2 regions of the Paenibacillus sp. KS-LC4 genome follow, and region 2 is predicted to be linked to the other one. Evidence: predicted binding sites of a transcription regulator. Region 2 holds the regulator's gene; the other holds the start of a gene.

Region 1 (4,424 bases), 1.5 Mb from region 2:
ATACCCCGCTGCTCCGCGTTCAAAATATGGAAATTTCCCGGCAGCAGGCTGGAAAATGGTGCCCTATCGTGAAGCATTTTTCCTTGGAGCTTCATGCTGGTGAAATGGCTGCGCTTGTAGGACCAAGCGGCTGTGGCAAAAGCATGACGGCCCATGCGCTTGTAGGGCTGCTGGAAACCGAACTGCGCCTGACAGGCGGGCAAATTTTGTACGGGGGAGAGGATATTTCCCGTTATGATGAGCGGCGCTTGCAGCAGCTTCGCCGAGAGGAGATCGCCTTGCTCATTCAGCATTCGCTTAGCGGACTTGATCCGATCCGCACGGTACGGAGGCAGATGGTCGAGACGCTGAGGCTGAAGGCGAGGCACTCGCGTAAAGAAATGGAATCGTATTTATATATGCTGCTGGAGCGTATGGGCTTTGCGGAGCCGAAGCTGATATTGGACGCATACCCTTTTGAGCTAAGCGGAGGCATGCGCCAAAGGGTGCTGCTTGCGATGATGCTGAGCACGGAGCCGAAGCTGTTGATTGCCGATGAGCCGACGACGGCGCTGGATGCGCTCAATCGCGACCGGGTATTAGCTTTGCTAAAGCAGCTGCAAGCGGATTTTGGCCTGACGGTGCTGCTCATTTCGCATGACGAGCAAAGCGTCCACAAATTTGCGGATCGCGTCATTACGATGCAGTCCGGAGGGATAACCTCAGCCCAAGCGGGGGGAAGCGCCCTATGATTGTGCTGGAATTGCGTCAAGTGGCCAAGTTCTACCCGCTGCGGCTGCTGAGAAGGCGAGGCGGGCTCAAGGCGAGGGACGGCAAGGCGTCCGTTCAAGCTGTGAAGCAGGTAAATCTTGCGCTGCACCTTGGTGAAACGCTTGGGCTTGTTGGAGAAAGCGGCAGCGGAAAAAGCACATTGGCCAGACTCATTATGAAGCTTGAAACGCTGAGCTCTGGACAGATTTTGCTTGGCGGTCAGTCCATTCATGAACCTCATATGAAGGAGCTGCACCTATACAAAAGGGTACAGCTTGTGTTGCAAGATTCCGCAACCTCACTGCATCCCCGAATGCTCGTGAAGGAAGTGCTTGCGGAGCCGATGCGAAATTTTGACGCGCTGCGTCCGCTGGAAATTCGGGAGGCCAGCGTGCAGCTTATACGAGCCGTTGGCTTGGACGAAAGCTTCTTGGAGAAGCTGCCGCATCAGCTAAGCGGCGGGCAGAAGCAGCGTGTATGCATCGCAAGAGCGCTGGCTGTGCGGCCGGCTTTGATCATTTTCGACGAGTCGTTAGCCAGTCTCGATCCTTTATCACAGGCATCTATTGTGGCGATGCTCCAGCAAATTCAGCGAGGGCAAGAGCTATCCTACTTATTCATTACGCATGATCTGGAGCTTGCCCGTCGGCTGTGCGACCGAGTTGCCGTCATGTATCAGGGCGAAATCGTAGAAACGTTTAGCCAGTGGGAGGAAGGGGCGCTCAAGCATCCGTATACCCAAGCTTTATTTGCGACGCATGCTGAAGCTGTAAATGTGGGAGCTGCTGCATACGCGGAAAACGCTGAGTAGAAGGTTATCATTAGAACGAATAAAAGCTAGATCGCCCGCTGCGATTCTCTTACGCGCATAATATTGGAAGCTCAGTGGAACCCTATGCAATAAAAGAGCACAAAGGGGTTCAATCATGATGCTAATGAGCTTATGGAAGCAGCTAAAAAGAAAGCTTCGCCGCCGTCCGCTATGGACGCTAGGCAGTATTGCCTTGCTCGCCTTAACGCTAGCGGGCGCTGTCTGGCAGCCTGGGAAAGCGGCTGCGGCCGTCCGCTTGACTAGCGCCGTCACCCATTTTGCCGATTCAGCGTCTGCCGCTAATGTCGTAGGTGCAGCTTTTCGTTCAGGAGCCGTCACCCGCCCCTCTGCCGACTTGCTGCGCGAGCTGCGAGAGCAGCAGGAGCCAGTAAGCGTCATGCTGCGGCGCTACTATTTATGCGGGCAGGAGAGCAGGCCGCTTGGGCGCATGACCTCGCTCCAGCTCATCCGGCTGCTGGAGGCAAATAGCAGCTGGCACGCCACCTTCGATAAAACGAACAATCGGGTGCTGGTGGAGCAGACGGTGGATGAGTTTTCGAAGCATTGCCAGAATGAAGCGTATATGGGCGTGGATAAACAGGGGAATTTGTCGCTGTTTGAAGGGGAGCCCCAGCAGGAAAAGGTGCTGCGAACTTTTTTTCAACTGGATATTCGGTATTTGGAAAGCAGCTTGCCTCACGATAAAGTAGAACAGCTGTCGCATGGGATTAAAATTAATGACATGGATGAATTTAATAGCGTTCTGTCTACCTTTAGCGATTATGAGCTCGGACATGGCAAAGCCACTAAACGATCCGCTTATTAAATGAAAATAGCAGCCCAAAGGACGTTCTTATAGAGGACGTCCTCTTCTTGTTGTATAATGAATGGTGGTGCAATGAAAAGCGACTGCTCCTAAGCAGTTTCCTCAAACGCATGTTCTCATCCTTTCTGTCTTTTGGTATAATAGGAGAAATACACGGCAGGAATAAGGAGTTGGCGGTTTGCGCGTTCTTGGCATAGACCCCGGTATTGCGATAGCGGGTTTTGGTTTCGTTGATAAAGTGGGTCATAAGCTTAAGCCCGTTCAGTATGGCTGTATTCAGACGGAGGCGCATACGCCGCCCGAGGAGCGGCTCATTCAAATTTATGATTCGGCAGTTGCTCTTATGGATAAGTACAAGCCCGATTCGGTTGCAGTGGAGAAGCTGTTCTTTAATCGGAACGTATCAACGGCGTTTGCGGTTGGGCAGGCGCGCGGGGTTATTATTTTGGCGGCGGCGCAGCGCGGGCTTCCGGTTGCGGAATATACGCCGCTGCAAGTTAAGCAGGCCGTTGTAGGCTATGGCAAGGCGGAGAAGCGCCAAGTGCAGGAAATGGTCAAGATGTTCCTAAATTTATCGGCCATTCCGAAGCCTGATGATGTAGCAGATGCGTTGGCAGTAGCTATTTGCCATGCCCATTCGGCGGTTTTAGTTCAAAAATTAAATGAGGCGGGACGATCATGATTGATTTTTTACGAGGAATAGTGTCCCATATTGAGCTGGAGTATGTGGTGCTGGATGTACGAGATGTCGGTTACCGGGTGTTTACGCCGAATCCGTACGCGTTAGCGAAGAAAGAAGAAGCCGTCACCCTTTATATTCATCATTCCGTCCGTGAGGATGCGATTTTGCTGTATGGGTTTGCAACGCGTGAGGAACAGACGCTGTTTCGCAAGCTGCTGGAAGTATCGGGCATTGGTCCCCGCGTAGCGCTGGGCATACTCGCAGGAGGCAAGCCGGAAACGGTTATTGCTGCCATCCAGCAGGAGAATATTACGTTTCTTACGAAGCTGCCCGGAATTGGCAAGAAGACGGCGCAGCGGATGATTTTGGATTTGAAGGACAAGCTTGCGGGCATCGCAAGCGATGCGGCGGTGCTGTCGGCGGCGGGCGCTTATCTGGAGCCCGATTTATTTCAAGGCGGCAGCGGCCAGGGAGCGGGAACCGCATGGGAAGAAGCGCGTGAGGCGCTCGCAGCGCTCGGTTATACAGCTGCGGAGCTTGATCGGGCATGGCATGGCTTGCAGCAGACGGTTGTTCCAGAGGAAACGGTCGATTCCCTCATGAAGCGCGCTTTGCAGCAACTGTTTAAAGGTTGACGAAAAGGAGCTGAGCACGGATGGACGAAAGAATTATTTCCGCCAACCTTATGATGGATGATCAGGCGGTGGAGCTAAGTCTGCGTCCTCGTTATTTGGCTGAATATATCGGTCAATCGAAGGCGAAGGAAAATTTGAAGGTATACATAGACGCGGCAAAGCTTCGCAAGGAAGCGCTCGATCATGTATTGCTTTACGGGCCGCCCGGACTTGGGAAAACAACGCTGTCGAACATTATCGCCAATGAGCTTGGCGTAAACCTGCGCACGACATCGGGACCAGCCATTGAGCGTCCAGGAGACCTTGCTGCCCTGCTGACGAATTTGCAGGAGGGCGACGTGCTGTTTATTGATGAAATTCATCGACTGCACCGTACAGTGGAGGAAGTGCTTTACCCGGCAATGGAGGATTACGCGCTCGATATTATGATTGGCAAAGGTCCAAGCGCAAGATCCGTACGGCTTGATTTGCCGCCATTTACGCTGATTGGCGCAACGACTAGGGCGGGACTGCTTTCCGCTCCGCTGCGGGATCGCTTCGGCGTCATTAGCCGGCTGGAATTTTATACGGTCGATGAGCTTGCTTATATTATTTCGCGCTCGGCGGAAATTTTTAATATTTCCATCGTAGGCGAAGCCTCGCGGGAAATTGCGCTGCGCTCCCGTGGCACACCGCGGATTGCCAACCGCCTGCTTAAGCGGGTCAGGGATTTTGCCCAAG
Region 2 (4,424 bases):
AATAGCGCTTTCTATAAAAAAGGCTGATCCGCAGGGCAATGTATCTGTCGATGTAATGGCCTATCAATTAGGATATTGGTTAAATCCAACGGCGATAGTAGTGCTGACTTTAGTTATAGGATGGATGACCGAGGCCTTCATCGAGACCATAATAGGTATGCTTGCTTTTTGCGTTTTTAGGCGTGATATAGGAGGTTTTCATTTTTCATCATTAACCATATGTTTCGCCGTTTCTACATTGCTACTTTCAATAATCCCACATATTGTTTTGAACGATGTAACAGTAATAACATTAACCATAATAAGCGGAATGTTATTAATTGTTTTTCGGAGGGAGAAGGGTATCTCTTTACTGCTTTTAATATCAAACATATATCTTAAATCAGATGTAATTGTGCTTGCTTTTTTTATACATATGATCTTCGTTATTGTTCAACAGATAGGAGGTGAAAAGGGGAATGAAACAGAAACTTGCTCGTAAATTCTCGGAAATTCTATTTAAACAAGCAGAAAAATCAGCAGAAGGAAAAAAGAGAAAGATTTTCCTTGGGATCCAGTCGGTACCGAAGGAATTGAAGTAGCGTGAGATCTATGGACATGTCAACAGAGATTTTAGGTCAGCGGGTATACGGAGATGTTATTGATGGGGAACAATTTGATACTTTCATTTTATCCGAAGTCATGCTGATTGATGTCTTCAAGCCAAAGAAAAACTATGTCGTTCCGCGTTTCTATACAGTAAAAGGAATTTTTACAGTTATATTAACGCTTGATGCCTGCAAGCAAATATTTATCCCTCTTGGATTTAAATCACTGGATAGCAATATTCTTGTTAATATCGACCACATCAATTATGTGAAGGTCGAAAGGTTTGGGAACACGGCTTTTTTTGATGGTGGTGTAACTGCAAATGTAATTGGTCGTAAACTTCATTTGGTGGAGCATTTAATTACAAAGGACTGATGCCTATAGGTTAGTGAAACAGTCCTTTATACAAAAAAAGGTATTATACAGTGCTTTTTTTGTAATGTCAATAAATTTCCATACTAGTATGGAAATGTGAATGACATTCGACAAAAATCGACATAACGATGATTTCTTCTGTGTTATATTGAAAATGTAAAGCAGAGGGAAACGAATATCATTATAGAGACAGAGATATTAAAACAGAAATGATCGTTTTTCAGACAGCGGGGAAAATGCACTTCACAATATTGATGAAAACAGCATGATTGTACATATCCCCGCTGAATTCGATCATAATTTTACAAGAGAATGATTGATACAACAATAGATTACGTCCAATAACTGACTTTGAAAAGTTGGAAGGGTCGAAACAAAGCGCTACTGATATCTACATCAGTAGCGCTTTGTTTCGTTTTTTTATCGACTTTTTCAAATAATAGATATTAAACCCGATTATATTATTTATATAAGGAAAATAATGATTAAAAAAGTGATTGAGTCGTGGTGAAACATATAAGGAATAAAAGGAAATCAATCTGGTATAAGAATTTGTATTGCCTCTTATTCTAGGAGCAAGTTAGATAGTGTGCAAAAAATAATTAAGTTGACGAGGCGACAGTTTGAGAAGTATTTTTACAGCTTCTATAATCACAAGGATACAAAGTGACGGTGGCACAAGCAAAAGATAATTTCAGGGCTGTTCTAGTTGTAGTGGGACATAGCTAGTTGTTCAAGCTATCCGAAGTATCGGCATTCCGAAACAGTCTAAAAAGGGGTTTAGAGAACAAGACAATCAACTGACAAAATAAAAAGCTGCATTCAACCCACTTTATTAATGGGCAAGGATGCAGCTTTCTTCATGTATGAAGAGTAAGAAAATCAACGATTAGTGGAAATCCCGGAACAAGCCAATGACTTTTCCTAAAATCGTAACATTTTTCAGGCGAATAGGTTCCATTGTTACATTCTCAGGTTGAAGACGGATATGATCCTTCTCGCGGTAAAAGGTTTTGACTGTTGCTTCATCATGCTCAGTCATAGCGACCACAATATCACCGTTAGTAGCGGTTTGCTGCTGGCGCACAATAACGTAGTCGCCGTTATGTATGCCTGCTTCAATCATGCTCTCGCCAATGACATTAAGAATGAATACATCATCATCGCCTACATAATGAGAAGAGATTGGAAAATATTCCTCAATATTCTCGGTAGCGGTAATCGGCACGCCTGCAGTAACTTTACCGACGATCGGCACGTGAGTAACGGCAGGACGGATAATTCCGTCAACATCTTCCTGATCTAAAATTTCGATAGCACGAGGCTTAGTTGGATCACGGCGGATAAGTCCTTTCTTCTCTAGACGATCCAGATGACCATGTACGGTTGAACTTGAAGCAAGTCCAACTGCTTCTCCAATTTCACGTACGGAAGGCGGATAACCCTTCTCGCGAACTTCGTTCTTTATAAATTCCAGAATCGACTGCTGGCGATTGGAAGCTTTAGACAACACGATCACTCCAGTTCATGCACTCTAAGGTGAGTGCGACATGATTTTTGTATGAGTATTTATTTCTCAAATTATAACATGGAACCGTCGTTCGTACAAACATAAGTTCTTAAAAACAAAAGTTCGCATTGCCTGTTGACCACAAACAAATGTTCGTGTTAATATCAAAACAGAACAAACGTTTGGGAGTGAGCGCAATGATCATTTATCCAGAATCCTATTCATCTATTTTTAAAGAGAAAGCGCCTGTTAAAGTGGTAAAGATGAAGTCGCAAATCAACATGGGTGCAATTAGCAGCTATGCTTTGAAGCTGGCAGTGTGTCTAGCCCTGTTTATTGTATTGTTTTCTGGTTTTTTACTAATGCGTACAGAGGCTTCAGTGAATCATGTTGCACCAGCAGCTGCTGGAGAGCAGACGGTAGTAGTTGCACAAGGCGATACATTATGGGGGATTGCCCGTAAATTTTCGGACAGTTCTGACGATATACGCTGGTCCGTCTTTCAAATACGGGAGCGGAACCAACTGTCGTCGCCGGATATATGGCCGGGGCAGAAGCTAGTTATCCCTTCATCCTAGTGGCGTTTAGCAGCAAACTACTGTGATTTAGAAGTGTATTGCAAGGATTCTGCTTTATAGCTATCCTATAGTTGAACTTTGGGGCTCAGGAAGTGCCAATAGGCTATCTAAATACAGAATAGATCGGAACAATGATAGTATTATCGTTGTACGATCTATTCTGTATTTAATTGTAGGCTCGTTTTCTTGAAATATAGGAAATGATATGACTTTTTCATCCTTTCTCTATATTTCTCGGACTGAAACGTGCTGCGCCGCCACAGGACGGCGACAGCCTTTTCACCTTGACAACAGCGCATTAGTAATGTCAAAGTAGAAAGAGTTTGGGAAAAGTACAGCAAGTGAGGTGAGCAACGAATGGAAGAGCTTATTGCAAGAATTAATGAATTATCCCGTAAAAATAAAACAGTCGGTTTGACGCCCGAAGAACTGACGGAACGGGCTGAGCTGCGCAGTAAATATATGGAGCAGTTTAAAAGTAATTTTCGTCAGCAGCTTGATACGATTAAGTTTGTAGAAGATGAAGAGAATGAAGCGGAAGACGAGAAGCCACAGCATTAATCATTTTAATGGGAGAGGCGGGCTTTATTTATGAAATACCAATTGCTTGGACGTAGTGGACTGGCTGTTTCTGAACTTTGTTTAGGAACAATGACGTTTGGAAATACAACGAATGAGCAGGATTCGCTTGAAATGATCAATCGTTTTGTGGAGCGAGGCGGTAATTTTTTAGATACGGCTAACGTTTATGTAAGTGGACGCTCTGAAGAGATTGTTGGGAAAGCGATTAAAGGGCGGCGCTCGGAGATGGTCGTTGCGACGAAAGTTAGAATGACAACTTCGCCTGATATTAATGGAGTAGGCTTATCCCGCAAGCATATTATGGACGGCGTTGAAGCGAGCCTTAAGCGACTGCAAACCGACTATATTGACTTGTATCAGGTTCATGTATGGGACCATGCTACTCCGATTGAAGAGACGCTGCGGACGCTCGATGATCTTGTCACAGCAGGCAAGGTGCGTTACATTGGCTGTTCCAACTTTTTTGCGTGGCAGCTTATGAAATCCTTGGCTTGGAGCGATGCTAATCGTTATGTTCGCTTTGTTTCCTTGCAGCCTCAGTATAGCCTTGTCAGCCGTCAGATGGATCGCGAAATGATGTCGCTTTGTCTGGAAGAAAACGTAGGTGTTATACCGTGGGCTCCGCTTGGTGGCGGTTTTCTGACAGGCAGGTATGATCGCACTGAGCCGACAGAGGGCAGATTGACTAGCAAAATAGGCGAAAGCGCTTGGGCAAATCGGGCAACTGAGCACAATTTTGCTGTTTTGGATGCTGTAGCAGCAGCTGCCAAGGAGCTTGATAAAACACCTGC

The links. The regulator LexA, encoded in region 2, represses DNA repair genes until DNA is damaged. The targets are predictions, from matches to a motif close to CGAACATATGTTCG.
Region 1: the regulator LexA is predicted to act here: its motif matches at 2,491-2,504, upstream of ruvC (crossover junction endodeoxyribonuclease RuvC).

Annotation. Positions count from the first base shown of each region.
Region 1 is NZ_CP145905.1:1,905,659-1,910,082, forward strand. Features, by position in the region: gene V5J77_RS08200 (ABC transporter ATP-binding protein) at 1-731, shown strand, start outside; gene V5J77_RS08205 (dipeptide/oligopeptide/nickel ABC transporter ATP-binding protein) at 728-1,561, shown strand; gene V5J77_RS08210 (BofC C-terminal domain-containing protein) at 1,677-2,387, shown strand; gene ruvC (crossover junction endodeoxyribonuclease RuvC) at 2,566-3,069, shown strand; gene ruvA (Holliday junction branch migration protein RuvA) at 3,066-3,704, shown strand; gene ruvB (Holliday junction branch migration DNA helicase RuvB) at 3,725-4,424, shown strand, end outside.
Region 2 is NZ_CP145905.1:3,409,401-3,413,824, reverse strand. Features, by position in the region: gene V5J77_RS14335 (accessory gene regulator B family protein) at 1-481, shown strand, start outside; gene V5J77_RS14330 (hypothetical protein) at 459-581, shown strand; gene V5J77_RS14325 (dipeptidyl aminopeptidase) at 598-963, shown strand; gene lexA (transcriptional repressor LexA) at 1,853-2,473, opposite strand; gene V5J77_RS14315 (LysM peptidoglycan-binding domain-containing protein) at 2,671-3,051, shown strand; gene V5J77_RS14310 (DUF896 domain-containing protein) at 3,409-3,612, shown strand; gene V5J77_RS14305 (aldo/keto reductase) at 3,643-4,424, shown strand, end outside.